2 linked regions of the Spartinivicinus poritis genome follow. The main gene of each other region encodes a partner of the protein of the gene in region 2 in a complex. Links are inferred from orthologs where the notes say so. Each region holds a gene or a part of one and is shown on either strand. Other genes may lie near its edges. The genes, in order: smc and ORQ98_RS10005.

Region 1 (16,740 bases), on a different replicon or contig from region 2:
ATCGAATGCCCCAATTGGGAGTACTTGACCAAAATATCTATTATGCCCAAGCCTACTCTGGTCATGGTTTGAGTGCCACCCATATGATGGGCAGGCTAATGGCTGAGGCATTGAGTGGTCAGCTAGAGCGTTTTGATGTATTTGCTAATATTAAGCACCTGACTTTTCCTGGAGGCCCATTATTAAGATCCCCCTTATTAGCATTAGGGATGTTGTATTACCGCTTAAAAGACTGTTTTTAAATACAACTATTTAAAACCATGTTCAGAAATTATCCTTACATTATGCGTGCTGCTTGGTTTTTAGCTGGCCATCATGCTGCCATTCACAACGCGCTTTTAACTCTTCACCTGGTGAGTGATAGCTTTTCTCCGCATGCCAGCTAAAAGTATGGGTGCCAGCCAGTTCAGTTTCTAAATGTACGGTGGCAGAATTCCAGTACATTTGCTTTAAAATCGCTTCAAACTTTTTTATCCACTGCTCCCAGTCACACTCCACAGCACAATAAGAAGCCCCAAAGTGAATAACTTGGGTTATATAAGTACCTTGCTCAGGCTGACTGCCTGATACAGCAAAAAAATCACGAGACAAAAAAGGCCACTCATCCCCGCCGGGTAGTGAGTGAATTGTGCGTAAGTTATGGTATCTACGTTTAAGCACTTCTGTCTCATTACCAAAGGGTAAGTCTTTTATACAACCATACACTATTGACTCACGGTCCAAGTGATACTCCTTCCTGAAAAGACCGACAAATGCCGTATTGTAGCGCAAAAAAACCAGCTCTTAGGAGCACTTAATAAATAACGTGAAAAATGTTACCTAATTGAGTGCTCCATCGTATTAGTCTAGCTTTATTGGCGGTCTATTTTTTGTTCAACGAGCGCTAATTGACAAGTAGTTTCAGGTTTGACACTTCATTCCCTGAAGCAATTATTGTTTCGAGCGCTTCAATCCTTCAATCAACCTATACCCTTCACGAATGACTTTAAGGGTTTACAGCCATTCGTATTGGCTATATTAATTAGTTACTGCACCAAGTATTTTTTAACTGTGTATAGGGTAAATTTTGTATTTGCATTATTACTCAATTAACAGTAACTGATATCCCTTCTAAGCTTGGATTATGCTACCAACTGTCTAGAGAGAGAAGCACCTAAGCAAGGGCTTGTTCACAGGCTGGTGTTTTTTTGAAAAGAGTGAGACTTAATTACTCTAAATTTAGCCAAACAACCATTGCCAAAAACTGGGCTTATTTAACTCTTCTTCACATTGCTTCAATTGATAACGATACTGCTTAGCTTTTTTTTCAACCCGCTTAGCCACCCCCATCAACCATCGCTTACGCCGGTAGGTGCGGCGCTGGTAACCACCCCACCCTTCATGATAATTAAGGTATTGATTGCGAGCATCAGATAACTTGACACCATTAATGCGTAGCGATTTATTGGTATACCAGCCAATAAAATCAACTGCATCAGCAAATTCGTCACGATCCCCCCAAGCCCCTACTTCTGTACGATAATCATCCCAAACCCCATCTAGTGCTTGGGCATAACCATAGGCTGTAGAAATACGAGGCCCTGGAATAAATCCCCAATACCATCGCCGTGGCGGTCGTGCATTCGCCACATAGCTGGATTCATGATACATAATGGACATCATCACTGGGATGGGTGTTCCCCATCGCTGGGTGCTCTTTTTGGCTTCGTGGTACCAGTCTTCTTTTTCTTGGAATATGTTACAAATATTATGGGGGTTTTCAGGTGGTGGGGCATGTGCACAGCCCGTCAGAAACAAGCTGATACCCACTACTAACCCCACCATACGTTTACCCGAAGTTGTAGCGTAATGGCCCTTGATTAATGGCCAACTACAGCCAGGTAAACCGAACTTACGAATAATAAAGCTAACTTTCGCCAGAATGATACTGCTCCAACAATGCGATTAAAGCTTGTTCATTGAGTATATCAACACCTAAAGACTCTGCTTTTGCTAGTTTTGAGCCTGCTTTCTCACCAGCAATAACGGCAGTTGTCTTATTTGACACTGAACCAGATACTTTTGCTCCCAGCGCTTGTAAGTTTTGCTTAGCCTCATCACGGGACATTTGTGACAAGGTACCGGTTAATACATAAGTATAGCCAGCTAATGGCTTTTCCTGAGCTTGTTCTACTACAACTGTTGGCCATTGCACGCCATAGCCAATCAACCGCTCAATAACGGCTAAATTATGTGGTTCACTAAAAAATACAGCGATATGCTTCGCTACGATAGGGCCAACATCCGACACCTGTTGTAAGCTTTCCTGATCAGCCTGCTGCAACGCTGTCAGGTTACCAAAATAATTAGCTAACTGTTGTGCAGTTGCCTCTCCTACTTCACGAATGCCTAGTGCATAAATAAATCGGGCCAGTGTCGTTTGCTTAGCTTCAGTCAACGCATTAATTAAGTTCTCTGCTGACTTGGGCCCCATTCTTTCTAGTTTTGCCACTTCCTCTGCAGTTAGGTTAAATAAATCGGCTACATCGTTAATAAGCGCCTGATCAACGAGTTGCTCAACGAGCTTTTCACCTAACCCATCAATATCCATCGCTCGGCGACTGGCAAAATGCTTAATAGCTTCTTTACGTTGTGCAGCACAAATTAAACCGCCACTACAGCGCGCAACAGCCTCTCCTTCAACCCGTTCAATCTGTGATTCACAAACAGGGCAGTGATCAGGTATTGAAACCGGCTGTGCATTAGCTAACCGTTTTTCAATAATGACTTTCACCACTTGAGGAATAACATCCCCTGCCCGACGAATAATCACAGTGTCACCCGCTCTTACATCCAGGCGAGCCACTTCATCCATATTATGTAGTGTGGCATTGGTGACGGTCACACCACTAACGAACACTGGCTTCAACCGAGCAACAGGGGTGATTGCCCCCGTTCGCCCCACTTGAAACTCCACTTTTTCCAATACAGTACTTTCTTCCTGGGCAGGAAATTTATAAGCAATTGCCCAGCGAGGTGCCCGTGCGACAAATCCTAATTGTTGCTGCTGAGCAAGTGAGTTCACCTTATATACAATGCCATCTATTTCATACGACAACTGTTCCCTTTTCTGCTCAAGCTGGGTGTAATAATCTTGAGCTTCAACGACACCTGTCACCACTTTAATTTCAGCATTAAGTTTAAATCCCCACTTACCCAGTAGAACCAATACTTCATTATGATTGTCCGGCAGCTCGCCACCTTCAATAATACCGACTCCATAACAGCACATTTCCAACGGGCGGTTAGCTGTAATACTTGAATCAAGCTGGCGTAAACTACCTGCAGCCGCATTACGTGGATTAACAAAGGTTTTTTCACCTTTTTCTGCCGCTTTTGCATTTAAGGCTTCAAACCCTGCTTTTGGCATATAGACTTCACCACGCACTTCTATTCGGTCAGGTATTTGCTCTCCCATTAGCTGCAATGGCACAGAAGGAATGGTGCGGATATTTAAAGTAATATCTTCACCAGTATTACCATCCCCTCGAGTTGCCGCTCTTACCAAGATTCCTCTTTCATAAAGCAAGCTAACAGCAATACCATCAAGCTTAGGCTCACAGGTGTACTCAATAGAAACATCCGTTTTCAATCGGTCTTGAATACGCCGTTCAAAATCAGCCAATTCTTGTTCATTAAATGCATTATCCAGTGACAACATAGGAAGCTCATGCACCACTTCATTAAATCCAGCCAGTGGAGCAGCACCCACCCGCTGTGTAGGTGATGAGGGAGTAATAAGCTCTGGGAATTGCTGCTCTAAGCTCTGTAGTTCCCGAAGCAAGCGGTCAAATTCAGCATCGGTGACAACCGGATCATCTTTAACGTAATAGTGATAGTTATGCTCATTAATGGATTTTCTTAACTGTTCAACTTGTTGTTTAACTGCACTCGATGCTGACATTCATTTCCCCAACAATCAGCTAAAAAACGTCAGGCCTGCAAAGCAGGCCTGAGATCATAGAAGTTAGTACGAAAAAAAGGTTTACTGAACGGACTGCTTTCTAACCAGCACACGACGTTCGTAGTCCATGATGCGCTGACGACAGTGTTCTAATGTTTGCTGCGTCATCACACTGTGCTGTTCATCCTTCAACTCACCTTGCAATGAACGGGACAAATAGTAAGCTGCCATCGCCATTTCCTCAAAGGCTTTCATTGGCTCTGGAGGCCCTGGCAAACTCATGAACAAACTGAGCACTGATGTTTGCAGCTGCTCCATAGAAGCCAAGTCAAAGTAGCCAGGCTCTACTCCATTAGCTGCACTGAATAAAACACAACCATTACCGTCAGGCTGCTCATGACGATGGAAAATTTGCATCTCACCAAACTTGAGGCCATTTGCCAATAATGCATGCAACAGCTCACTACCAACAAACCCTTCTTCGGTTTTTGCAACAACATTTATAATGATCACTTCTTCAGCAATAGACTGATTAGATTGATCCACCGCTGTGGTAGCAGGCTCTTTCTTAACCGTTTTTACTGGGGCTCGTTTAGTGGTTTTTTGTTTGCTGGTATTTTTATTAATAACACGAGCAGCAGTAGGCTTAGTCACAGGTGTTGTATAGTGATCAGTCTTATCCGCTATTAACACATCGTCATCTGCTTCAGCATCAGAAGCAATCACAGGCTTGGTTGTTGGCGCTTTTTTATTCGTTGTTGAACTGTTACTGCCCCATGAAACCTTAGCCGTTTTATATTGCTGTAGTGGTGTCACTTTATCTGTTTTTTCTGCAACCACTGGCGTACTGATTAATGGTGGCTCTGGTGCCACTGTTTCTTCAGCCACAGGGATCACCTCATCATCCAGCATCACCGGCTGATCTCCTTGAGCAACAACACGAGCGCCCCCGTTGGGTAATTCATTATTAAAATCATCAACGTCATTTTGTAACCCAGCACCCATTCCTAAAGACAAGTCTCTAGCGCGACGCCGGTTAACTTTCATCCGACGATAACCATCAAATAAAATACCGGCTATCACAATCATGCCGATAATAATTAACGATTCTCGTAACCCGATATCCATTGTATTTGTCAACCTTATTACTAATTAGGCTATCATAACCCTACTCAACCACTACCTGGCACAACCGTCAGATATTTTTGTGAAGGCCTTGTAAAATAAACACTGCTAACACAAAATATTGAACCATCAGCCTCCAGTTTATGAGCGGTTACAACAGACTTTAACTTGCGCTTGTTGTTTGCTATACGACAATTTACAGCAACAATCTAGAGCGGCAATGCTTCTTACGTCTTACAATAATTATGGTGCATATTTTTCAAGCCGTGCAATATTTAGCCGCTTTTTAGCCATAAATTTTTATCTAAGACTTACGCGCAACCTGTTTCCTATTCATTTTTTGATGCTAGTTTGCTGCCAGTGCAGCGGCAGCTTCTACATCAACGGCTACCAGGCGAGATACCCCAGGCTCTTGCATGGTTACCCCCATTAATTGGCTGGCAGCTTCCATCGCTATTTTATTGTGGGTAATGTAAATAAATTGTACTGACTTAGACATTTCCGTCACCATGCGAGCATAGCGTCCCACATTGGCATCATCTAAAGGCGCATCAACCTCATCCAACATACAAAATGGCGCAGGATTTAGCTGGAAAATTGAAAACACTAACGCGATGGCCGTTAATGCTTTCTCACCACCTGACAATAAATGAATCGTGCTGTTTTTCTTACCTGGGGGTCTGGCCATTATCGCCACCCCCGTGTCTAATAAATCCTCACCCGTTAGTTCTAAATAAGCACTTCCGCCACCAAACACCTTCGGAAAAAGGGTTTGTAACCCATTATTGACCTTATCAAAAGTGCTCTTAAACCGATTACGCGTTTCTTTATCAATTTTTCTGATAGCGTCCTCAAGCGTATTCAACGCTTCTTGTAAATCGTCATTTTGAGCATCTAAATAACGTTTACGCTCTGACTGCACTTCATACTCTTCAATTGCAGCCAGGTTAATGGCACCCAACCGCTGGATTTTATTAGCCAGTTTTTCCAGCGTTTCAGTCCAAATGGCTTCATCAGCATCTTCAGGAAGTTCAGCAATGACTTGCTCTAAATCAAACTGTTCTGCCTGCAGTTGTTCCTGCAACGTATTTAATCTAACCGTTAAACCTTGCCACTCAATCCGCTGCTGCTCTAATTCACCACGAATTTTAGTGGCTTGTTGTTCTGCACCACTGCGTAGCTTTTCATACTGTCGTATTTCATGATCAACGGTTTCAAGCTCACGACGAGCGTTGCCTAATTCATCTTCAACTTGGATTCGACGTTCTAATTGCGCTTCAAGTTCCATATCCCACTCAGCGAGTGGTAATTCCGTTTGGGCAATGGTCTCTTTTATCTGGCTCTGCTGATCAGCAAAACGCGACACCTGGCTGGTTAGCCGGCTCAGGCCTTGCTCAATTGACTGCAGTTGAGTTGTCAGCGACTGTTGCCGCAATGCCAGCTGATGCGATTTATCTTTATCATAACGGGCCTGCTGACGAGCTTGATCAAGTGCGGCCCTGATTTCATCACGACTGGCTAATAACTGTTCCCGCTGACCTTCATCATCTGCCATTAAGTCCAGCGCTTCTTGTAACAGCAGCCGTGCCTCACTGATATTCTGTTGTTCCTGGTGTTGTTGACTGGCCAGCTCTTCTAATTCTTGAAGTACTCTATTACGCCGTTCAAGCACCTGCTCAACCTTCACTTGCTTACCACTCAATGCGGCTTTGCACTCCCCTTGCTGCCGATTAAGCTCAGCCAGGGTTTTCTGAAGTTGCTCTCGCTGCTGCTCTGCAGCTCGGTGTTGATCCTGAAGTTCCGTCAATTGCTGGCTGTGAGCAGCAATGGTGGTTTCCAGGTGGTCAATGGTATTTGCCAGACTTTCCAGCGCTTGCTTGCGCTTTAAGATACCAGCCTGGGCATTATCGCCTTTAGCCACTCTTAGCCAGTTTGGACCTACCCAAATACCTTCCCGGCACACAACAGACTCATGGGGCGATAACTCATGACGATGGGCTAAGGCTTCTGGTAGGGTTTCAGCCAAATAGATCCCTGACAGTAAAGGGGCAATATGGCTATCATCATTAACGATTGACAGTAAAGGCGTTTTACCATTGAGTGAGACTGAGTGCTGTTGGCTCTGAGGTTCAAGCAGAGTAACGGTGCCTTCTTTCAAGGTTGCCAGCTGCTCAGAGGTTGTATCAAGCTGATCCACGACTATCGCTTGCAGACAGTCCCCCAGCACGGTTTCTAATGCGGTTTCCCAACCCGGTGTCACTGACAGTTGCTCTGCCAGCTTAGCTTGCTGTGCTAAGCCAGCTTCGGTGATCCAGCTATTAGCCTCATCATTATCACCCATGGCAGCCTGTTGCAATGCCTCTAACGATGCAAAGCGCCCACGAGCCTGCTGTAACTCACTACGTAACTGATCAAGCACCTCTGCCAGTTTCTGTTCTTGTTGACGATAGCTTTCAATTGACTGAGCAACGGTTTCGACTTGCCCAACTTGTGATTCCGTATTCAGCTCCAGTTCCGACAGCTGCTCTTGCAGCAAGGCAATTTCTTCTTCCAAAGGCCCTGCTGAAAGTCCTAGCTGCTCCTCTTCTAAGCGATGAATCCGTTCATGCAATCGCTTCAATACTTGCTCTAAATGCTGAATGCGGGACTGCTCAACCTCTGCCTTCCGTTTAGGTTCTGCTGATCGCTGGTTAAACTGGTCCCAACGGTTTTGCCAGTTTTGCATTGACTCTTCTGCGGTTTGCAGTGCAATCGCCGATTCTTCTTCTGCTGCACTGAGCAACTCTAGCTCTGGGGTTATTTCCGCCAGCTCTTCAGTCAATTGTGCTTGTAGCTGCTGATCATTAACTAAGTCGGAGTTAGCTTCTTGTAAGTTACTTTCACTGGCTTGCAAGTCTTGCTGAAGCTCCGCCAGCCTGGCCTTAGCATGTTGGATGCTTTGCTCTACCCGCGCTACCTCAGCCCCAATACTGTAATAGCGGCCTTGTACTTCATTAAACTGATCTGTTAAGGAAATATGCAGCTCCCGCTGCTTTTCAATGGCGGAATCTTGCGAGCGCTGCCCCGCAACCTCTGCTTCCAGCTTAACTTCCAGCTCACCAATTAATTGTTTTTTGGTTTCCACCTGCTGATGAATAGCTCGCCAGCGCAACCCTTGTAGCTGTGCTTTTTTTAACCGCTCTTCTTCTTTAAATGCTTTATATTTTTCAGCTGCTTGTGCCTGACGATGCAAGTGGTGTAATTGGCGCTCCAGTTCTTCACGCAGGTCGGTCAGTCGCTCAAGATTCTCAGTAGTACGGCGAATACGATTTTCTGTTTCTCGGCGGCGCTCTTTATATTTTGAAATACCCGCCGCTTCTTCAATAAAAACTCTTAACTCTTCAGGTTTAGACTCAATTAAATTAGAGATAATCCCCTGGCTGATAATGGCATAGCTTCGAGGCCCTAGCCCCGTACCAAGGAAAATATCCGTAATGTCTTTCCGCCGGCATTTTGTACCGTTCAGAAAATATTGATTTTTACCATCGCGGGTAACTCGGCGCTTAACTGAAATTTCACTGTACTTGGCGTATTCTCCCACCAATGAGCCATCACTATTATCAAAAATCAATTCTACCGACGCTTGCCCCACAGGTTTCCGTGCATTTGAGCCATTAAAGATAACATCGGTCATTGACTCGCCACGCAGGTTTTTAGCGGAGCTTTCTCCCATTACCCAGCGCACGGCATCAATAATATTTGATTTACCACAACCATTAGGACCCACAACACCACACATGTTACTGGGTAGGGGGACATTAGTGGGGTCAACAAAAGACTTAAAGCCTGCCAGTTTGATTGATTTAAGCCGCATGTAACATTAAATCTCAATAAACATACTTTATAAGATGGCGGGACAATATAAATAAGACTAGTTGTAATCGTCTAAACCTGCAGTATTTAAGGTACCCCCAAGGATAGCTTAATCACATTTCCCCTTAGGGCTGCATTTACACAGGTTTAACAAATAACTGTATTAACAGGTAAGAGCGTGCTTAGAGCAATCACTACTTAGCATACTATCAACAACCCACGATTAGGCTGTTATATAGGCTTTAAAAGCCTACAGGTCACAACTTACTCACTTCACTATAATCACCATACAGTGGCTGAGCAAAGTGAGTGATTTAGTATGTAGAGTAGTCTCTTTACCAATACAACTAGCACAACTAGCTATAGTCCCCAACAGGACAAGTTTACACAGGCAATGAACTGAATGCACCTAGAAAGTTGTATAGATAGAAGTCAGTAGCATTATCAAAATAACGCTACTGTTCTCAACGAGCGGTAGAACTGATTAAAATAAGATCAACTATACTGTTAGTAGTCACGACCTCCTACAACTGTCATTAACATATCTCGGTGGTGCTTGCCATAAGCAGCAACAACTTGCCTGATTTGCTGTTGATCTCTTTGCTCAACGACCTGAATTAACGCTTTAAAGAAGCTCAAGCTTTTAACAATATGATCCTCATATTTGCTTGCTACCAAGAAATAGGTTCGATGAATAGCTGGCTGAACATTGGCTAAAATTTGTTCCAAATAGGAATTATCAGCAATCGGTAACGCTTGACGTAAAATATCAAAGCTCACCTCAATGTAACGCTCAATATTGCGCTGCTCAGCTAACAACTCAAGCTCTTTTAAAGTTGCCTTGAACGGTTTCAGCTGAATCTCAGCCTGCCAATTCTCAGCTACTTTCAAAGCAAGAAATGAATACAGCTCCACTACCATTTCATATAGGCTTTGAACTTTATGCTCGGTTAATTCAGTGACCATTGCACCACGACGGGGCAAAATATCAATTAAGTGCTTGCGTTGTAATATCAGCAAGGCTTCTCGAACAGAACCACGGCTTACTCCTAACTCGCTTGCTACCTTTAACTCCTGAATCCTTTCCTTAGCAAGTAGCTCTCCTTTAATAATTTTACTTGCTAAGTGTTGTGCAATTTGTTCAGAAAGACTATCAGATGCTTTAAAGACCATTACTGATTCCAGTTATGTAATTTATTATTTCATTATTCACACAAAGATACATAATAATTATTGAAAGCTAAACAGTCATCATATAAGTACAATTATTTTTCTACTTATACGACAAAAACTGTACAAAAAGCTACACTTTTCGATTGAAAATTTTATTGTTAGACAGGTAGAAATAAAAAAGGCTGTATTTTTACAGCCTTTTCAATATTTACCATATGATATTCAGAACATCATATAGCTAAAACGAGTGGTTTTATAATCTTAATTTCTAAGCTTTTAGTCTAATATTAAGGATCTGCTGACGTTTGCTTGAAGATTATTATTTTGCCAGCTAAGGCAGAAAGCGTGCTGTGTAGTGAGCTGCCTGAGCAACTGAACACAGCATCATAAAATACTAACTACTGCTTTTAGAGATGGCTAAGCGTACAACCCCTTTATGATTCACTTTGATATTTTGCTTGCTGACTATATAGTCACTCTGAGTAGCATCTCCAGAAATAGAGATTTTAGCAATCACATCAACTGTCTGATATTGGGATAATTTATTTCCAGCCATCATGACTTTTGAGTCATTAAGTTTTACCAAAGCTGGTAGTTCACTCACCTGGAGTGGTACTACTGCCACAGGCATACCCATACTGGCATGCTTAGCCAATACATAAACCCGCGCATGCTTAGGCAACTGTTGTTGTAATGTTTCATCTAATTCTACTAAAACGCTGATTTCTGCATCAGCAAGCTTTTCTCCATCAACTTGCTCGGAGGCAGGCTGATCTGCTGTTACTTGGGGTTTTGGTTGAACGCTCTTTGTACCTGCCAACTGTTGTGCTTTTGCTATTCCCTGCTGCAAAGCAGTTGCTGTCGCATGATCAGGACGAGTAGCCAACACTTGCTGCCAATAATGTATTGCCTGCTGATACTCTCCTGACTCAAAAGCCGCAATTCCCATAATACCAAGCGCAGTGGGTTGATTCGGTTGAATAGTTAATGCTTGCTGAGCAAGTGCCGTTACTTCTTGAGTGATCTTATTATTTTGTTTTAAATACTTAACCTGCGCTAATTGAGCAATGACTGATGGGTCATTCGGTGCTTGTACTTTTAATACAGTAAAAGTCTGTTCCGCTTTTCCCAACTGATTCATTGCTATATAAGTACGAGCCAATAAATAATGCACTTGGGGTTGGTTAGGATAGTCGGCCGCTAATGTTTCCAATGAATTAACCAGCTCTGCACCACTAGCATTGTCCCAGTCTATCGATTTTAACTGTTGGGTAAATGCAACCTGCTGACTTCCACCCAATAATAAATAAAGTCCTATTACAACTACTGGTAAGCTACCACCTGCCACCCAGATCATAGTATTCAACCGGGTTGACTTTACCTGCTGATAATCTGCCAGCAAGCGTTTTCCCAGAGCATTTTTTTGCTCTTCATAATCCAGACTATCCAGCTGGCCTGCAGCATGTGCAGAGTCCAGTTCGGCTAATTGCTGCTGGTAACGAGCAACCTGCTCTGCCTGTTGTTGTTGACTAGCTTCATTTAATCGCCTGTTAAGACGGGGGATTGGCAATAATATAAACGATACAGCAATGATCAATAATACTGCTGCAATAACCCAAAATAACATCATGACTTCGTTTCTTCATGCTGGTGAATAATAGCTTCAATTTGCCGCTGCTCAGCTTCTGATAATGGGGCAGAAGCAGTAGTACTAGAAGATTGGCCTTTCCTGATTAATCGATAAAAAATCCCTGCCCCCACTACTAACAAAATAAAAGGCCCTATCCACAGTAACCAGGTTTTCTTGCTAAAGGTGGGGCGATATAAAACAAACTCCCCATATCGAGCAACCATAAAGTCGACAATAGTTTGGTTTGAGTGCCCAGCCAGCAGCTGTCGATATATTTCTTCACGAAAATCTTTAGCAATGGGTGCATTAGAATCAGCAATATTCTGATTTTGACATTTAGGGCAACGTAGCTCATCTGTTAACTGCTTAAACCGCTGACGTTGCTCATCAGTTTTAAATGGATAAGTATCAATAGCTGCCCAACTGAAGGACAACCACCCCATACTGGTTATGAACAAAATCAATAATGGCTTTAAATAGGCTTTCATATTCATTACTAACGGCACTCCATTAGCCTGCATTCTGTTGTACTGGCTCTGCCTTTTTCGTGTTTAAGGCATCATACTTTGGCTTGATTTTAGTTAGCCAAACTTGTTCATCCACTACCCCTACATGTTTATAACGAATAGTCCCCTCCCTATCGATTAAGTAGGTTTCAGGTGCGCCATAAACACCTAAATCCATTCCAAGCCGTCCTTTCTGATCAAAAATACTAAATACATAGGGGTTTTTTAATTTAATCAGCCATTGCTGGGCAGCTGCGCGATCATCCTTGTAATTAACACCAATGATCTTCACCCCTTGTTGGGCCAGCTTGAGTAAATAAGGGTGCTCCACCTGACAAGAAGGGCACCAGGTCGCCCACACATTGACCAGTGCAGCTTCCCCTAGTAATTCCTGTTTACCAATATTGGTCTCAACAGATTGGACCGTAGGTAACGAAAATGCGGGAAATGGCTTGTTCAGTAATGCTGAGGTCAAGCTGTCATCTTTGTCATAAATACCTTGATAAAGAAAACCTGCTAGCGCAATAAACAACAGTAATGGAATAAATAACTTAAGCCGAGCCATCAGCAACCACCTCAGCATTGATTACCTGGGAATTAGCCTGTTTCGCCGTCAGTCGCAGTCGATAACGCTTATCAAGTGCCGCCAGCACACCACCTAATGCCATCAATAAGGCACCTAACCAAATCAACCGGACAAATGCTTTAAAGTGCACTCTTACTGCCCAGGCACCACTATCATCTAAAGACTCACCGAGTGCTACATACAAATCACGGAATAAACCAGGATCAATTGCCGCTTCCGTCATAACATTTTGTTGTACGGGATAATGACGTTTTTCAGGCGTTAATAATGCAACCACCTGCTCACCCTTGGTTACAACTAACTGACCTTGCTGAGCAACATAGTTTGGTCCTTGTTTTTCTTGAATCCCTTTAAATAAAAACTGATAACCGGCCAAATTAACCGAATCCCCAGGCGCCAGCTTTATATCCCGCTCAATACTATAAAAACTGGTTAATACAGCACCTGCTATAGTGACCGCAAAACCGATATGTGCGAACCACATACCATAGTAATGCCTTGGTAGCCGACGCAATCCAGAGATAAAAGACGACTGATTTCGGGTTTTATAATAAAGCTGTTTGACTGAAGCGAGACAAATCCAAGCCACGAGTGAAACAGCCAACCAGACAGGTAATAGCCAGCCATCGCCATAACTGAAACAAAATACAACACCTAAAATCACACTGGCCAAGCCAATATACCGCAGTTGTTGCCACAAAAAGCTTGCCTTAGACTGCTTCCAGTTTGCCCAAATACCAATTCCCAAACAAATGGCCAAAGGAGCCATAAATACCGAAAACATTAAGTCAAAATAGGGTTTACCAATGGAAATACTATTATCTCCCATGGCTTTAGCTATCAACGGATATAGCGTACCAATTAAAATCATCGCTGTAGCAACTGACAAAAAGATATTATTTAGTAACAACAGCGCTTCTTTAGACTGCCAGTTAAACCGCTGCTGACTGGCCACTGCGGGTGCGCGAAAGGCATACAAAGTAAAAGAGCCACCAATTACGATCAGCAACAGCACTAAAATAAATACCCCACGCGAAGGATCACTAGCAAATGAGTGAACTGAGGTTAACACGCCAGAACGAACTAAAAAGGCACCTAACAAACTCAAGGAAAAAGAGAAAATCGCTAAAAAGACAGTCCAGCTTTTAAAAACCCCACGCTTTTCTGTCACAGCTAGGGAGTGCATTAATGCTGTTCCCACCAGCCAGGGCATAAATGAAGCATTTTCTACAGGATCCCAGAACCACCAGCCTCCCCAGCCAAGCTCGTAGTATGCCCACCAGCTACCTAGTGCAATACCAACAGTTAAAAACGCCCAGGCAATGGCTGTCCAAGGTCGAGACCAACGAGCCCAAGTGGCATCTAAGCGTCCTTCCAGCAATGCAGTAATAGCAAAGGCAAATACCACAGAAAAGCCTACATAACCCACATATAGCAAAGGTGGATGGATGATTAAGCCAAAGTCTTGCAGTAAAGGATTTAGATCACGCCCATCTGCAGGGGTATTGGGCAATAAACGCTCAAAAGGGTTTGAAGTAATCACTAAGAACAATAAAAAGCCAACTGAACACCAGCCTAAAATGGCCAGCACTCTTGCCGTAACCCGCTCGGGCAGGTGATGACTGGCCAGCGCTACAGCAAAGGTCCAGCAAGCCATAATAAGGCACCATAGTAGAAACGAGCCTTCATGAGCCCCCCATACGGCACTGAATTTATAAGGTGTTGGCAGTAGGGTGTTAGAGTTTTGAGCCACATAAGCGACAGAAAAATCATCCGCTAGAAAGGCATAAGCCAAGCAACCAAAACTGAGTGATAGAAAGACCAGCTGCCCAGTTGCCAGGGGTTTAGCCAGCCCCATCATGATGTGATCTTTGCAATAACTGCCAATTAATGGCACTACAGCGAGCAATACAGCCAAACACAAAGCAATTATTAATGCCAGGTGGCCAAGTTCTGGAATCATGCTATTTTATCTCCAGCCGACACAAGGTTATTTATCCATCCCATCACTGTGCAGATGCCTGGGTGTTACGACCAGGATGCCCAGCTTTTTCAAGCGCTTCCTGTACTTCTGGCGGCATATAGTTCTCATCATGTTTGGCCAATACCTCATCAGCTTCTACAATCTGATTAGCTGACAACCTGCCTAAGGCAATGATCCCTTGTCCTTCGCGGAACAGGTCCGGCAAAATACCTTCATAACGAACAACTGCTGTGGCTTGCTGATCTGTAATGGTAAACTCTACCTTCAAGCTTTCAGGGTCACGCTTGACTGATCCTGGTACAACTAAGCCACCCACTCTGATTTTTTGATCCAACTTGGCTTCCCCCGCCTGCAGTTGCTGAGGGGAGTAGAAATAATTAACATTCTCTTGCAGGGCAAACAGCGCTAACCCTACAGCCAAGCTAACACCAAGCACAATAAATATGACCACCAACAGCCGCTGCTTACGTACTGGATTCATGACTGGCTTACCTCTTCCCGACGGATACTTCGTAAGGTGTCTTTAATCAGTTGTTTACGTTTCAACCATGGACTCAAAACGTTATACAAAACCACCATCAAGCCAATCGCATAACTGACCCATACATAGGGACCATGCCCCCCCATTAACCAAAACTGTTGCCATGACTCAAAATACATAAAACACACCTACTGAAACCGCTTCATCCAAAGCCGCACCCATTGTGTGCGCCGCTCTCGCCATAAAATTTCATTACGTAGCCGGTATAAAAAGACCACTAGAAAAAAACAATAAAACCCTGCAATACATATCAGCAATGGCACTAACATTTCAGGCGCCATACTCGGCTTTTCAGTGAGTTTTAAAGTGGCAGGCTGGTGTAGAGTATTCCACCACTCTACGGAGTATTTGATAATCGGGATGTTGACCAGTCCAACCAATGCCAGGACTGCACACGCTTTGGCTGCTGTTTGAACATTATCAATGGCGCTTTCTAAGGCAATAAAACCTAAATACAGAAATAATAAAATCAACATTGAGGTAAGTCGGGCATCCCACTCCCACCAGGTTCCCCAGGTAGGTTTACCCCATATAGCACCCGTTAACAAAGCAAGAATCGTGAAAGAGGCGCCGATCGGCGCACAACACTTGGCTGCCATATCAGCCAGCTTCATTTTCCAAACTAACCCTACTGCTCCTGCGACTGCCATCGTGACATAGCAGGCCTGGGCAAGAAAAGCACTGGGTACATGAATAAAAATAATGCGGTAACTATTGCCTTGCAGGTAGTCGGGTGGTGCAAATGCTAGCCCCCATACAACCCCCGTCGTTAGCAACCCAATGGAAACCCAAGCCAACCAGGGTAGCCACTTACCACTTTTCTCAAAAAACCACTTAGGAGAGCCTAAGCGGTGAAACCAGGTCCACTTCATGAGCAAACAGTCAATACCAGTTATTCAGAAACACTTATCCGCAGCCCTGCTGCAATGGCAAAAGGTGCTAGGGTAATACCTAACACTAACAACACAGCCAGCCACAGTAGCTGACCTTCATAGGGTAATGCTTGGGTAGCAGCAATCACAGCTCCCGAGCCAAAGATCAATACTGGAATATTCAGCGGTAACACCAGTAATGACAATAATACCCCACCTTTTTTCAAGCCAACAGTTAAGGCAGCACCAATAGCGCCAATTAAACTTAATAAAGGCGTGCCTAATAGTAAACTAGCCAACATAGGCCACCAGGCTGCATCTGGCAGATGTAGCATTAACGCCAAAATCGGGGCAAATAGTAACAGTAGTGCACCACTCACTAGCCAGTGGACCAGTACTTTCGCTAGCGCTAGCCAAAATAAAGGCACAGGTGATAACACCAGCAAGCTTAGTGAGCCATCATCATAATCATGTTTAAACAGCTGATCCAAGGACAGCATCACTGCCAATAAAGCGGCTACCCAAATT
Region 2 (15,457 bases):
TACATCATCACCAGCTTGCACATCACTATTGATAGCAAGCTCTTCTTTATTTGTGGCTGACTCATCATTGTTGGAATCGGTAACAACAATGCCTGCAACCTCTGCTTCTTCATACGCTTCTTGTTGTATGCCTGCCTGGATCAGTGATGTATCATCCGTTTCAGTGTCTTCAGCAGTTTCAATCTGTTCAGCATCGACAGGAGAAAGAGCCACTTCTTCTGCTTCTTTTGAGACCTCTTCAGAGTCTGATTGCTGCTTTTCTTCTAGAGCAGCCAGTTCTTCTGGCTCGAGCTTGGCTGGATCAATAAAGTCTTCTGGTAGATCTTTTTGCATTTCCTCAATTTCTTGGAAAAGCGCTTCTTCATCTACCTCTTCAGCCTCTGCTTCTACCGATTCAGCCCCAGCTTCGACTGGCGAATCCGTTGAGCTTGAAGTGTCGGGGATCACACTGGCCACAGCCTCTTCACCTTCTTCAAGTGCCAATTCTTGGTTGGCTTTTTCAATATCCTGTAACTCAGAAAGTGGAGGCAGTTCATCTAAATTGGTTAAACTAAAATAGTCTAAAAACTGTCGTGTAGTCGCATACATAGCAGGTCTGCCGGGTACATCACGATACCCCACAATACGCACCCACTCCCGCTCCAACAGCGTTTTCACAATAGAAGAACTAACACTGACACCACGAATTTCTTCGATTTCTGCACGGGTCACAGGCTGTCGATAAGCAACCAGGGCTAGTGTTTCTAATAAAGCGCGGGTATATCGCTGTGGTTTTTCCTCCCACAGTTTGCCTACCCAGGGCGCCATTTCCTGACGTATCTGAAAACGATAACCACTAGCCACTTCTTTTAATTCAAAGCCCCGCCCTTCACAGGCAGTAGTTATATCTGCCAGTGCCTGCTGAATTTCTTCTTTGCTTGGCCCGGCGTCTTCGGGAAACAACTGTCGCATTTGGTCAAGGTTTAATGGCTTATTAGAAGCCAGCAATGCCGCTTCAATAATATTGGCTAATTTAATCGCTGGTTGTTCCGTCATCATGGACTGCCTTCGCTTTAACATGAATGGGAGCAAATGGCTCGGTTTGAACAATCTCTACAAGAGACTCTTTGATTAGCTCCATTACCGCTAAAAATGTCACTACTACCCCTAGCTTGCCTTCTTCAACTTTGAACAAGGAAACAAAAGGCGTAAATGAATCTGCTGACAACATACTCAGTACTTGGGTCATTCGCTCACGGGTTGAGAGGGCTTCCTGCTCTATTTGGTGATTTTCAGATAGCTCTGCCCGCTTTAGCACACCAGACAGTGCAAGCAATATTTCTTTAAGGTCAACATCAGGGTGTTGTTTTTCAGCCACAATGGTTGGCGGGGCAGCAGACACTGAATAATAATCTCGCCCTTCTCTTGGCAAGTTATCTAAATCTTCTGCTGCTTTTTTAAACCGTTCGTACTCTAATAAACGACGAATTAATTCTGCGCGAGGATCTGCTTCCTCTTCTTCCTCTGCTGTTTCAGTGCGTGGCAATAGCATTCTGGACTTAATTTCAGCCAGCATTGCTGCCATCACAAGATATTCTGCTGCTAACTCAAACTGGACTGCTTTCATTAACTCCACATAATCCATGTACTGCCGGGTAATATCCGCCACACAGATTTCCAACACATCCATGTTCTGCCGTTTTATCAGGTACAACAATAAATCCAGCGGCCCCTCAAATGCTTCCAAAAAAACTTCCAAAGCATCAGGTGGAATATACAAGTCCTGTGGTATTTCAGTAACAGGTTTACCTTGTATAACAGCAAAAGGTAGCTCTTGTTGTTGGCTGTGCTGACGAAACCGACGCTTAATGCCTTCCTCGTCTGTTGCGTCAGTATCAACAACCGCTTCGGCTTGCTCTGCTGCAACCACTGTTTCATCTGCATCAACAACAGTAACCGACTCGTCTACTGTTCCATCAGCTGTAGAAAGATCAACCTGTTTATTCATCAGACGGTTCTACTATCAAACAACCAAACCCAAACGACCAAACCATTAAAATATTGTAGGAGCAAAAAATTGAACATTTTATTAGCTAGGCTACCCAATCTCTTCATATACAGTGCAGCTGAGGGCTTTCAAACAAACTAAGCAGCTGAGGGCTCCTTAAAAGGCGATGGATCACCCTTGCCTTCACGCAATATCTCTGGCACATCATCCAGCATTGAGATAACGGTTGTTGCTTCCATACCACAGTAGCCGCCATCAATAATCAAATCGACCTGCTGCTCCAGCATTTGCCGCATTTCATAGGGATCAATCATTGGTTCTTTATCACCCGGTAAAATCATGGTGACGCTCATCATTGGCGAACCTAATGTTTCCAATAATGCTTGCGTCACCCGGCAGTCTGGTACGCGTAAACCAATTGTACGACGCTTAGGGTGTAAGAAGCGCCTGGGTACTTCTCTAGTCGCTTGCAAAATAAACGTGTATGCATCTGGCGTATAAGTTTTAAGCAGTCGATAAGCTGAGTTGTCAACTTTAGCGTACGTAGATATCTCAGCTAAATCACGACACATTAAGGTAAAATTATGCCGAGAATCGATTTGCCGTATACGACGGATGCGGTCAATGGCTTTTTTTTCACCAATATGACAGCCAATTGCATAGGCGGAATCTGTAGGGAAAATAACAACCCCACCATCACTAATAATATCGGCTGCTTGATTGATAAGGCGCTGTTGTGGATTTTCTGGATGAATTTGAAAAAATTGACTCACAAAACACCTGCTCTGGGTTAGTTGTCATCTCGACAAGGAATGTGCGAATAATCTAAATATATCATTAATCTAGCAGTAAACCTATTTTTTATCCTTCAGGAAGTGTCAACAGAACCGCATCTTTTCCAGCATCCAATTTTCCCACAGTGGTTTACATTGCTTAGGTAATGGGGGCGCACCACCGAGTTCAATCCAACGATTAAATGGGCCATGAAAGTCACTGGCAACTGAAGCCAGCAATTCAAACTGACAGGATAGTTCTGCTAAAAAGTGGGTTGCATCTTGAGGCTGCCCAGCTAGGGCCACTTCAATTCCTTCTCCACCCGCCGCTTTGAATGCCTTAATCAAGGCCCTCAGTTTGGTATTGGTCATTTTATACTTGAGAGGATGAGCCAGTATTGCCACTCCTTTCATAGAGGTAATCCAATCAACCACTTGAGCCAATGAAGGCCACTGGCTTTTGACATCCCCTACTTTTCCTGCCCCTAAATAACGATTAAATGCTGTCGCCATATCAGGCACATAGCCTTCACTCACCAAGTACTTAGCAAAATGAGGTCGGCCAATTTGGACATCAGCTGCCGGCAAGTCAGATTGACCTTGAGCAACAGCAAGCGCACCTTCCAGTGTATTTGCAAAGCCTCGTTTAGCCAGCTTAGCCGCGATTTTCTCTGCACGCTGTTGTCTGGCCTGCTGCTGCTGGTCCAAATAGCCAGCCAATAATGGATCATCCAGCGAAAAGCCCAACCCAACCACATGAATGGTCACCCCCGACCAAACGGCCGATAGCTCAATGCCTGGTATTAAATAAAGCTGTGAGAGCGCTGCCTGCCCTTGCAAGTGCTGATAACCTGCCACAGTATCGTGATCAGTTAATGACAGCACCTCTACTTTTTGTTCAATTGCTCTTTGCACTAGCGCTAAAGGGGATAGAACGCCATCTGATGCGGTAGAGTGACAATGTAAATCTATTTTCAACCAACTTTCCTTACTACTATTGAGGCTGTCACAAAACTACTGCGCTTGGAAATACTGCGTTAAAAATCGACTCAAAATACTCATTTATTCTGTATAAACTCCGCTTTTTCGCCGATTTTTGCCTTGTCTTTGCTTCGCTCATAACCTTTTGCGACACCCTCTTTTTGAGTTTGTTTGCAAACAAACCTGCTTATCTATTGCGAATTATCCTATTCTTATGCAATAAGGGAAACTACCTGCTCAGTCGAAAATCGTATATCATAGCCTTCATCTAAAAGCGGACAAAATTTAGCCTATTATGAAATTTTTCTTTGACCTGTTACCCGTCATTGCCTTCTTCGGTGTTTATAAGTATACCGGCGATATCCTGATTGCCACAGCTACAATTATTGTAACCACAATTTTTCAAATGGCTTATACCTGGCTGAAGCATAAAAAGATTGAGAAAATCCATGTTATTTCAATGGTGTTAGTGGTCTTTTTAGGCGGTCTGACATTACTGTTTGAAGATAAAGCCTTTATTCAATGGAAACCAACGATCCTTTATTGGGTTCTTGCTGCGGCACTCCTCATTAGCCATTTTGTTACCCATAAAAACCTTACCCAGCGAGCCCTGGAAGGGATGCTCAAAACCTCCAACATTATGATGACGGATGTGCCGGCAAAAATGTGGGAAAAGCTAAACTGGTTTACCTGTGGCTTCCTGTTTTTTATTGGCATCCTGAATCTTTATATTGCCTATCAATTTTCTGAAGACACTTGGGTTAACTTTAAACTATTTGGCTTAACCGCTTTAACCATGGTTTATATGGTTGGAATCGTCATGTCTCTTTCCCGCTATATGAGTGAACCTGAGAAAAACAGCCAGTCAATCAGCCAACAAACAAAAGATTAGCGTTTATCACTATTAAGGATTTTTATGCTGTTTGCGATTACCTGTCAGGATGTACCTGACAGCTTAGCCAAGCGCCAGTCTGCGCGCCCAGACCATTTGGCTCGTTTAGACACTCTACAGCAACAAGGCCGCCTGGTGCTGGCAGGCCCTTTCCCTGCTATTGATAATAACGACCCAGGCCCTGCAGGCTTCACTGGTAGTTTAATTGTGGCTGAGTTTGCCTCTCTGGCAGATGCTGAAACTTGGGCCAGTGAAGACCCTTATCTTGCTGCAGGGGTCTATGAGCATGTGACCGTTAAGCCCTTTAAACAAGTATTTCCCAACTAAGCCATTCACTACCGGTCGATATGACCTAGATCCTGATCAGGGGCAATAATGTCCCTGACTCTTCGCTTTAGCGCTTTTGCCTCAGGAAACCCACCGTCTTTCACTCGCTCCCAAACCAATTGGCCAGCCACCTGAATTTTAAATATGCCTCCAGTACCAGGTATTAATGCCACCTCCCCCAGGTCAGTGCCAAACGTATTTAACAACTCCTGGGCTAACCAGGCCGAACGCAACAACCATTGGCATTGAGTACAATATTCAATGGTGATTCTTGGTTTACCCATACTTTAATCCTGAGCCATGACACTTATTGATAGTGGCACCGATAGTGATAACCACTTTCTTCAAACTTGCAGTATGACCAAAGATCACTACAATTGGCCATCATTTCGCTGTAGAAAAAGATGATGAAAGACTTCCTAGTACACCCAGCCATTGATCAGTATTGCTTTGACCAAACAACTCCGGAACCCCCTTTATTACAAGAACTCATTGATACAACTAATGAGCAGATGGGCTACCCGGTGAAATTATCTGGTCGGATTATTGGTCGCCTGCTCAAACTTATCACTCAATTAAGCCAAACTAAAACTGTGCTAGAAATTGGTATGTTTACTGGCTATTCAGCCCTGTCGATTGCCGAAGCCTTACCAGAAGACGGCAGAGTTATTTGCTGTGAAACGAACCCAAGAGCCATTGAGTTTGCTCAATCATTTTTTGATCGCAGCCCCCATGGCCATAAAATAGAAGTTCGCTTTGGCAAAGCCCTGGATACCATTAATACTCTACAAGATAAGCAGTTTGATATGGTATTTGTGGATGCAGACAAAAAGAACTACTTTAACTACCTGAAAGCCACTGTCCCCCTAGTGCGTTCAGGCGGGCTATTTGTCATTGATAATGCCCTTTGGCAAGGCAATGTGCTTAACCCAAATGATGAGCGAGACCAGGCTATTGTTGAGCTTAACCAGCATATTGCCACCAACCCGCAACTGGAAAATGTGTTTCTCAGCGTACGAGATGGGGTTAATTTAGTACGAAAAAAATAAGTCACACCATTATTCAGCCGTTGCCATTCGTCGTTTGACTGATGTGCATGCCTACCAGTCTTGCCACTAAAATCGTCAGGAAAAACTGGCCAGTAATTGCTTCCATTGCCGCTATGGATTGCACTGGCCCAGCCAGTGGCATCATATCACCATACCCTAAAGTGGTGAGGGTTACATAGCTAAAATAAATAAACTGGCTTAAGTCGTGAGCGCTCTGGTAACTACTCCCACCAAAGGCATCAATTATTAATAAGTCAAGTAGCGCATAAACAAATGCCCACATAATACCCAGCAATAAGTAAATACTCATTGCGCCATAGATAATATTACGTGTTACAACAGAGGCACTGAAAATAATTTTGATCAACTCAAAGATCACATAAAGAAAAAACACCACATTGGTCGCATTATCTAAAATGAGTACAATTTCAGGCACATCTCTAATAATGGCTAGCCATGAAGAGATAGCCGTAGGAATCGCTAATAGTAAGCATATAACCAGTGCTTTCTTGTTATGACTGAAAATATAAACCGAAGAGACCAATAGGATACTAAAGCTGGCTTTCAACAAAATGTTTTGCGTTACCAGCTTAGGTATAAAAGGGTACACAATACCAACAAAAATCAGACAGATAAATAAACTGGCAAAACTATAACGAGGAAAATTAATCATAAATGAACATCTGGCTTATGTTGTTTAACCGTTATTAATTACCACTTTGCATAGTGATCTTCTACAAACCCCAGCATATTATTAATGGCTACTTTTTCACCTCCCACTGTTTCCAAATGACCATTAAAATGCCCAAAGAGTTGATGAAAATTAGAAGCCATCAACCATAAGTTAAGACACTCTGCATGCTTGCCCAGGGGTGTAAACGTCAAATCAACTTTGCCATCATAAGATTGAAGGCGCCAGGGCTGAAATAAATCCTGTTTTTGATAGTTAAAGGCAACTGTATCTACTTTATGTAACTGGCCATTCAGCCAAAAACAGTTTTCTGTAAAACCAGTTTCATTGACACCGCAAGACACATTAAGCCCAATTAGCTGACCATTGTTCGTACGGCCTGATAAACACCCCCAATTCCAAAACGTTTCGCGACGCATGTAACCACTGGAATAATCATGATGAGCACAAGCACCGAGTGCAGCCAAATCAAATGTGCCCCACTGACATTCAATTGTGCCTTCCACTGGTATTCCAGCCGCTTTTTGGGCATAGACCCAACCATTCACACCCGTTTTAGTACAGATCCGCATAGGAGCAAAACTGTCGCGCTCACTAAAGTGGCAATTAATTTTTAACCCATGTTTAGGCAGAGATACCTCTAAATACCGACTTTTAGGCTGAGGCTGATTAATCATATCAATCCGCTGCTTACCTTGCACAAAGGTTGTATTGCCTGTATCAGGACTAACAGCAAACTGGCAAGCATGGGCAAAAGGTGACTTTAATGAGTAAGCCAGCATTTCGCCCGTTTGAGGTCGATACAAATAGCAAAAAGCAGCACCCACCAGTTTAGTATCAGCAATAGCACAGCCTAGAATTAACTCATCGGAAATAACCCCAAAATACTGAAATTGATTAAAACCAAACCATTGCTGCCAACGATTGGCCGGTTTGCCAAAAGGGGTTAAGAGCTGAAAGTCACTGACATTGATTTTGCTAATGGGGTGATCAAAAATGCCAAATAAGGGTTCACCATTAGACTGGATAAGCAGTTGTGCTGTCATATATTGTTATTATTTGTCTGGCGGAGTAATGTAGGCAGTATTCTATGCTAGAAATTATGCTTAAAGAAAGCCTGCTTTAGGAACACACGATTATGTGGCGCTGGGTTTATATTGTGGTTGGACATTTAGCTGTAGGGCTTGGTGTTGTCGGCATTTTTTTGCCTCTATTACCTACTACTCCATTTTTACTACTCGCAGCAGGCTGCTATGCAAAAGGCTCAGATAAATTTCATCAGTGGCTGATTAACCATCCCCAATTAGGCAATTATATTTGTTATTATCTTTCTGGTGAGGGCATGCCTGCCAAGGCCAAAACCTATACTTTATTATTACTTTGGCCTTGTATGCTATTTAGCTGTTGGCTAGTGAGCAGTTGGTTACTAAAAGGGGTATTACTAACTATCGCCTGTTGCGTCAGTTATTATATTGTCGTTAAAGTGCCTACGTTAAAAGCTAAACCCTTTTCAGCAGTGTCATCTCAACAAGCAGATTAACTCTTTTGTAAAACACGTTAGTAATGGCCACTTTTACCCCCCTTTATCAGGTTGTCGCAAAAAGCTAGTCGATATGGAGTGAGAGGGTATTCTGTTGCTGCGACACTCTCTTATTAGGTTAATAATTCTTCAATTAAAGGCTGTAGCTGCTCCCACCCCATATAACCATTCACCAATACATGCCATTGCTGCTGATCAAAGTAAAGCAGTGTAGGAAAGCCCTGAATGCCTAAATTATAAGCCAAATCAAAATCCTGCTGAGTTAACGCTTTTATTTCATCAGCGAAAAACGCCTCCATGAATGTGTCTACAGGCAACTGCGCTTGAATAGCTGCTTGCTTAATCCCATGAGGGGTAGTGATATCCAGCTGATCCATATAAAAACTTCGTTGTAACGCCTCGACTAACGCTTTCAGATGATCAGAAAAATGCTGCCTTGCTACCACCACTGCTCTACAGGCTGGCTCTGTATCGTAGATAAATCCCTCTGGGAGTGCGCCTGCAAAGTTAAATGGCTGACCAGTGGCCTCGGACACTTGCTGCCAGTGATTGAGAATATACTGCTTTAGAGGTGGTGTAAGAGGTTGACGCTGCCCTGCTCGCAACCCGCCTACTCGATAGCATAGCTGCCCTCTTCCCTCAAGCATTGTAGACAGTTTGTCAATGACTGGCGCAAAACCCCAGCACCAGGAGCACATGGGGTCAAATAGATAGGTGACTTCCATTGAAGACTATGGCTAACTTTTCATTTTTAAGCCCACTGGGTGAGGCTGGTTTCGCTGCTTGGCTAGTTCAATTTGTTTTTGTCGAGACTCTGCTCGTTGCCGAGTTTTAGTATCCTGAGAGTTAAAGCAGTGAGGGCAATACACGCCTTCTTTATACTGCTCAGACTGTTTATCTTGGTCAGAAATCGGCATCCGACAGCCAAAGCACATATCATAGCTGCCTTTATTTAACTGATGATCCACCGTTACTCGGTTATCAAACACAAAGCACTCACCTTCCCATTTAGTTTCTGTAGCAGGCACTTCTTCCAGGTATTTTAAAATGCCACCTTCCAGATGGTACACTTCTTCAAAACCCTGTTCTTTTAATAGCGCGGTAGACTTTTCACAGCGGATACCACCCGTGCAGAACATAGCTACTTTCTTATGTTTGTCTGGATCAAGCTGCTGCGCCACATAGTCAGGAAACTCCCGAAAACTTTCAGTTTTTGGGTTAACTGCCCCTTCAAAAGTCCCTACCTGATATTCATAATCATTGCGGGTATCAATCAAAAGCACTTCAGGGTCACTGATCAGCTGGTTCCACTCCGCTGGCTTCACATAAGTGCCCACTACATGGTTAGGATCAATACCAGGCACACCCATAGTCACAATCTCTTTTTTCAGTTTGACTTTGGTGCGATAAAAAGGCTGCTTGTTATCGTAGGACTCTTTATGGGTTAAACCTGCCAATGGTTCATGGGACTTTAAGTAACTTAATAACTGATCAACTCCTTCTCGACTCCCTGCAACCGTACCATTAATTCCTTCAGCAGCTAATAGCAAGGTACCTTTCACATCAAAGGCAAGCATCTTATCCAATAAAGGCTGACGCATTGCCTCAAATTCTGGTAATCGAGTAAATTTATAAAGGGCAGCAATAACAAACGGAGACATCTTAATTCCTCTACCTTGGCAGATCGCAAATCTGCTGGCATAACCAAATTGATTAAAACGTCTTATTTTAGTGATTTAGTTAAAGCAAGACTAGTTTTAGAAAGAGTTCTTTTAAATTAATGAGGTTTGCTCAGGCTCATCTAACGTCGACTCCCCTTTATCAACAGCAGTCTCCAGAGAGATAACCCGCGGCCAGCGACCACTGTCATGAGTGGATTGGGGATGAGGTTCAGTCACCACATAGACTCGTTGAAAACTACCATCAGTAGCCAATAAACCTTGGATAATTTCATGGCTTTCTAATGGAAACCAGCGGCTTTGCTCAGCCTCATCTTTTTCCATAAAAGAGGTGACAACAATTTTCACTGGCTTGGGGTTAAATTGTTGCCAAGCACCTCGCTGGATAGACTCTAACCTGGCCCAGCCACCCTGAGGTGTATTACCTGGCTGGTTTTCTCGCCTGCCCCAGGGAACCATGACAATACTGCCATCCTTTTGCAATACTGGTAACCTTGCCTTCGGGTTAGGAAAAAATACTCGATAACGCTCGCTGTTTTGTACAAACTCAGCACCGCCACACATAGTAATAAAAACTTATCTTTTATTCGCACAATTAGGAGAGTCAGGTGCTGACTCAGCCTGCTTTTTCCATTCATCTGGCGTATAAGTATGCAATGCTAATGCATGAATCTTATGTTGCACTTCTTCTGCTAATAAGCAATAAATCAACTGATGTCTTTTTACAGGCATTTTTCCTGAGAAATCAGCAGATACAACCACGACTTTAAAGTGTGATTCTGAGCCTGGAGGCACATTGTGCATATGGCTCTCATTGGTAACAGCTAAGTAGGCAGGCTTTAAAGCTTTAGTCAATTTTTGTTCAATTTCAGTTTGTACACTCATCACCTGTCTCCCATGCTTAACCGACTAGGTTAATCTTAACCTGAAACCAGCCATGCGAAAAGGTAAGCACAAGTGAAAGAAAGTACTAACAGGAGGAATTAAGCAAAGAGAAAGAGAAGTGAATTAGAGAAACGATGCACAGGCTAATACAAAAAACAGGCAAGGCGATAGGTTACATAAAACCTGACAAAACTAAGTAACCCACCACACTTACCTTAAAAAGCTCTACGCAAATAGAGCATTCCTTACGTCTGTCTAGCCTCAAACGTTCAGATCTTAGCGACCTGACTTTTGGCCAGCAGCCTGAGCTACTCGCCAAAACTGTAAAAAACTGTATGCTTAACGGTGATTGTTAATATCCTTACGAATTAGCAGGCCCACACCAACAAAAAAACCAATAATCAAACCAATTGTAATCAGCGAAGCTAAAATTGTTTCATCGAAATACATCGCTTACCTCCTGTTGGCTACTGCCTCTTAAACGCAAAGCTACAGTAACAGCTACTCAACTCGCTTTTATTGATTAAAATCAATCAGTCCAGGCTAATAACGGCTTAGTTGCTGTTTTTTATTGATTTAAAGCAAGTTGTTTTCCTTATTCAGGACAAATTTGGATTGTTCCTTGACAACCTTATTGGATACAATACAGCCCCTATGGACAAATTTACTGTATTTTTATACAGTATCACCATAATTATCAGCTATCAGTACTGCTGGTGTTAAGCAATATCAGTTTTAAATAGCATCTGCTTTAAATAACAAGGTCTTATGATGTACTTGGTCTAAGGCCTAAATTAAATTGGTCCATGCAAGAGGTGAGCGAATGGCCGTTATACCCATGTGGAAATGCGATAGGGACGGTAGTATGTTCTCAGATAAAAAAGCCGCCGAAGAACACGATAAAATGCTTGAGCTAGCTGCAAATATCACCATGTTGCTAGAGCAAACCTTTGATAATATCGATGACAAAATCGCTGAAGATATTGGCTTATTATTCGCCAAACATAAAGAAACCTTGGCAAAAGCTATTAAAGGAAAGCCTGAATTAGTATTAGAGATTGGTAAAGAGTCTGCTGCTGAACAGCCTGCAGAAGAAAATACTAACGAGTAATTAACCATTTTGTACCAGTGGTGCATGCGTCAAATAATTAAGGTAACAAGTTAATTCCTTAACCTTATGCATGTACCACAACCTTATGCATGTACCACTATCTCTTTTACTCAAACACTACATTGACTATAAAAGAGTCAATGTATTCAGGCTAGTAAGCCATTTCATCCTCTGCACTTACAATCTCTGCCTAAAATTAGGCAAATCGACTATTGTTATTCAAAATATATTCGCTACCATATCGCCTTTTTCTGAGGTAGATAGGCGTACAGAATGACGACATTTGTTCCAGGACAACGTTGGATTAGTGATACAGAAACAGAGCTAGGCCTAGGCACTGTTTTATCCTTGGATCAACGAATGGTCACATTACTGTTTCCCTCTAATGGGCAAACTCGACTTTATGCAGTAAAAAACTCTCCGCTTACCCGCATTCGCTTTGTTGCTGGCGATACTATCGAAAGCCACGAAGGCTGGAGCATAGTAGTCACCGATGCAGTAGAAGAAGATGGGCTTATTACTTACCAGGGCAAGCTACCGAATGGAGAGTCGACAGAACTTCCTGAGTCCTGCCTGGGCAACTTTATTCAATTTCAAAAGCCAAAAGAGCGCTTGCTAGCAGGCCAGGTTGACCAAAATAATCACTTTAGCCTGCGTTATAAAACCTGGGAACAAGCCAGAAACCTCTACCAATCGCCTTTATTAGGCTTATGTGGTGCTCGTACCAGCCTAATCCCCCACCAGCTACATATTGCTGATGAAGTGGGTAAGCGCCAGGCACCTCGCGTTTTATTAGCAGATGAAGTAGGACTAGGTAAAACCATTGAGGCAGGCCTGATCATGTATCAGCAGTTACTCAGCGGTCGTGCCCAACGGGTACTGATTGTGGTTCCTGAAAGTCTGTTACATCAATGGCTGGTAGAAATGCTAAGGCGCTTTAACCTGCACTTTAGTTTGTTTGATCGCGAACGGTTAGTACACGCAAAAGCCGCAGATACTGGCAACCCCTTTGAAAGTGAGCAACTGGTACTCATTAGCCTAAATGAGTTGACACATGCTCAGCACCTTGACGATGCGCTGGCCGCTGAGTGGGACTTATTAGTGGTAGATGAAGCTCACCACCTAAGCTGGACACCTGAAGTAGCAAGCGATGAATATTCTGCTATTGAGCAGCTGGCAGAAAAAACGGCAGGTGTTTTATTACTGACAGCCACCCCAGAACAGTGCGGACACAGCAGCCACTTTGCCCATTTACGATTGCTGGACCCAGATAAATTTCACTCCCTAGCAGACTTTGAAAGCCAGTCACAACAATATCAAGCTGTGGCTGAAATGGCGGAAGAGCTAATTGATAGTCAGGTTTTATCAGAACCCACAATCGGTCGACTGACTAGCTATTTAGGAGACGAAGCCAACCAGCTAGCCACTATTATCAATAGTGATCAAGCAGATGACATCAAGCAGCAAGCTAAACAACAACTGTTATCTCATTTACTAGATCGTCACGGCACCAGTCGGGTACTTTATCGAAATACGCGGTCAGCGGTTTCTGGCTTTCCTGGCCGTGTAATGCAAGCTTATCCTCAAGCCTTACCCGAGCTTTACCAGCTTGCTCTAGAAAATGGTGGTAACCCTTATGCAGGTTTATTTCCTGAACGCACTTATGAAAAAGAAATTCTGGTTGAAGATAAAGACCCATGGTGGCGCTTTGACCCCAGAGTAGACTGGCTCATCAACCTATTAAAGCTACTTAAAAGCCAGAAAGTATTAATTATTTGTGCCCATGCCGAAACCTGTATGGAGCTAGACGAAGCATTACGAGTTCGCTCTGGTATTGCCAGCTCTATTTTTCATGAAGGCATGAGCATCATTGAGCGAGATCGTGCTGCTGCTTATTTTGCTGATGAAGAATATGGTTGCCAAACTTTAATTTGCTCCGAAATTGGCAGTGAAGGTCGTAATTTTCAGTTTGCCCATCACTTAGTATTGTTTGACTTACCTGTACTGCCTGATTTACTTGAGCAACGAATCGGTCGCCTGGATCGGATTGGCCAGACTGAAACGATTAAAGTACATGTGCCGTATTTTGAAAACTCATCACAAGCCGTTTTATTTCAGTGGTATCACCATAGCCTTAACGCGTTTGAGCAAATTTGTACCACTGGTGATAGTGTTTACCAGCAATTAAAACCTTCTCTAGAAGCCTTATTAACTACAGCAATTAATGAACAACAGGACATTGATGCTTTTATTGAGGAAGCTAAAACGCTCAATCAACAGCTGCGATCTAACCTGCAAGCCGGGCGTGACCGCTTGCTGGAGTTACACTCACAAGGCCTTAACGACACCAGCGAATTAATTGATGCTATTCAGTCTGCCAACGAAACCAAACCTTTGAAAAAGTATTTAGAGGCTTTATTCGACTGTTTTGGCATTGACTCTGAAGACCATTCAGAGCATGCCATTATTGCTCGTCCCGGAGAGCAAATGTTATTACCTAGTTTTCCAGGGTTGCCAGAAGATGGAACCACTATGACTTTTTCTCGTGAGCAGGCATTAAGTCGCGAGGATATGCAGTTTTTAACCTGGGAACATCCTCTAGTTCGTTATGGCATGGAACAAATGCTGGATACTGAATTAGGTAATACGGCGGTTGCTTTATTAAAAAATAAAGCATTAAAACCAGGCACTATGTTAGTAGAAGCTATTTTTATCGTTGAAGCCCCTGTTCAACAGCAACCTCAACTAAAGCGGCTAATGGTACCTGCTAGTATCCGTACGTTAATTGATCCTCAAGGTAATAACCTGGCAGATAAAGTCGCCTTTGAAACCCTGGATGCTCAATTACACCCCATCAAGAAAAAAACTGCCAGAAAACTGATCAAGGCACAATCAGAGCCTATTTCTGAAACCTTAAAAATTGCTGAAGAAAAAGCCAATGAACAGGTGACAACCATCGTACAAACAGCTACTGAGCAATTACTGGCTAAATTAGGAGAGGAAATAAATCGACTGGAAGCGCTACAAAAAGTCAATCCGAATATTCGTGAGGCAGAAATTGAGCAGTGGCGTACTTTAGCAGCTCAAGGGGTAACAGCGTTGCAGCAAGCTAACTTAAGGTTAGACAGCATTCGTATTATGTTTGCTGGTTAAACTGTAGTAACAGCACCTTACTAGAGGTGCTGTTACTTTTTGGATGAAGCTTTCAGGCTTAGTATATTTTTGCCTCCCCTTCAGGTCGGGTTTTAAAGCGTCTATGCAACCACATATACTGATCCGGCCGCTTCCGGATTTCCATCTCAATGAGCTTGTTGACTGTCACTGCATCCGCTTCTTCATCGTCAGTAGGGAAATTTTCCAACGGAGGTAATACCTGCACATGATAGCCTTTTCCATCTTCTCGACGATGTTGAACAAAAGGCACAACTTTCGCCTTACCTAATTTTGCAAATTTAGCGGTTGCTGTCACGGTTGCGGCAGTCACCCCAAAAAATGGCACAAAAATACTTTGCTTTGGCCCATAATCCTGATCAGGTGCATAC

The links.
Region 1: the proteins of ORQ98_RS10005 (region 2) and smc are in contact, whole or in part, in a crystal structure (PDB 3ZGX), measured with the Bacillus subtilis proteins. The link is inferred for Spartinivicinus poritis from one-to-one orthologs.

The regions. Positions count from the first base shown.
Region 1 is NZ_JAPMOU010000005.1:113,155-129,894, reverse strand. What follows is about bases 5,215-9,289. They hold smc (chromosome segregation protein SMC), read right to left. Parts: upstream 8,922-9,289; coding sequence 5,415-8,921; downstream 5,215-5,414. Also shown: ORQ98_RS06160 (NAD(P)/FAD-dependent oxidoreductase), read left to right, coding at 1-242; ORQ98_RS06155 (hypothetical protein), read right to left, coding at 283-723; ORQ98_RS06150 (transglycosylase SLT domain-containing protein), read right to left, coding at 1,219-1,824; NAD-dependent DNA ligase LigA, read right to left, coding at 1,907-3,943; cell division protein ZipA, read right to left, coding at 4,025-5,071; ORQ98_RS06130 (GntR family transcriptional regulator), read right to left, coding at 9,428-10,093; c-type cytochrome biogenesis protein CcmI, read right to left, coding at 10,488-11,723; ORQ98_RS06120 (cytochrome c-type biogenesis protein), read right to left, coding at 11,720-12,244; ORQ98_RS06115 (DsbE family thiol:disulfide interchange protein), read right to left, coding at 12,234-12,794; ORQ98_RS06110 (heme lyase CcmF/NrfE family subunit), read right to left, coding at 12,781-14,778; cytochrome c maturation protein CcmE, read right to left, coding at 14,822-15,280; heme exporter protein CcmD, read right to left, coding at 15,277-15,459; ORQ98_RS06095 (heme ABC transporter permease), read right to left, coding at 15,469-16,212; heme exporter protein CcmB, read right to left, coding at 16,233-16,740. UniProt on the Bacillus subtilis protein: Required for chromosome condensation and partitioning.
Region 2 is NZ_JAPMOU010000010.1:60,064-75,520, forward strand. The notes cover bases 1-2,792. They hold ORQ98_RS10005 (segregation and condensation protein A), read right to left. Parts: upstream 1,988-2,792; coding sequence 1,013-1,987; downstream 1-1,012. Other genes in these bases: scpB (SMC-Scp complex subunit ScpB), read right to left, coding at 1-1,038; ORQ98_RS10010 (L-threonylcarbamoyladenylate synthase), read right to left, coding at 2,125-2,760. Outside these bases: ORQ98_RS10015 (PHP domain-containing protein), read right to left, coding at 2,866-3,738; ORQ98_RS10020 (septation protein A), read left to right, coding at 4,037-4,633; ORQ98_RS10025 (YciI family protein), read left to right, coding at 4,658-4,960; ORQ98_RS10030 (Rdx family protein), read right to left, coding at 4,969-5,244; ORQ98_RS10035 (O-methyltransferase), read left to right, coding at 5,365-6,009; ORQ98_RS10040 (ion channel), read right to left, coding at 6,023-6,682; ORQ98_RS10045 (DUF2804 domain-containing protein), read right to left, coding at 6,721-7,746; ORQ98_RS10050 (YbaN family protein), read left to right, coding at 7,839-8,240; ORQ98_RS10055 (DsbA family protein), read right to left, coding at 8,354-8,965; oxygen-dependent tRNA uridine(34) hydroxylase TrhO, read right to left, coding at 8,978-9,901; ORQ98_RS10065 (hypothetical protein), read right to left, coding at 10,013-10,483; ORQ98_RS10070 (BolA family protein), read right to left, coding at 10,496-10,804; cytochrome c oxidase subunit CcoM, read right to left, coding at 11,144-11,254; ORQ98_RS10075 (YebG family protein), read left to right, coding at 11,628-11,915; RNA polymerase-associated protein RapA, read left to right, coding at 12,189-15,068; lpxL (LpxL/LpxP family Kdo(2)-lipid IV(A) lauroyl/palmitoleoyl acyltransferase), read right to left, coding at 15,127-15,457. UniProt on the Bacillus subtilis protein: Participates in chromosomal partition during cell division. May act via the formation of a condensin-like complex containing Smc and ScpB that pull DNA away from mid-cell into both cell halves.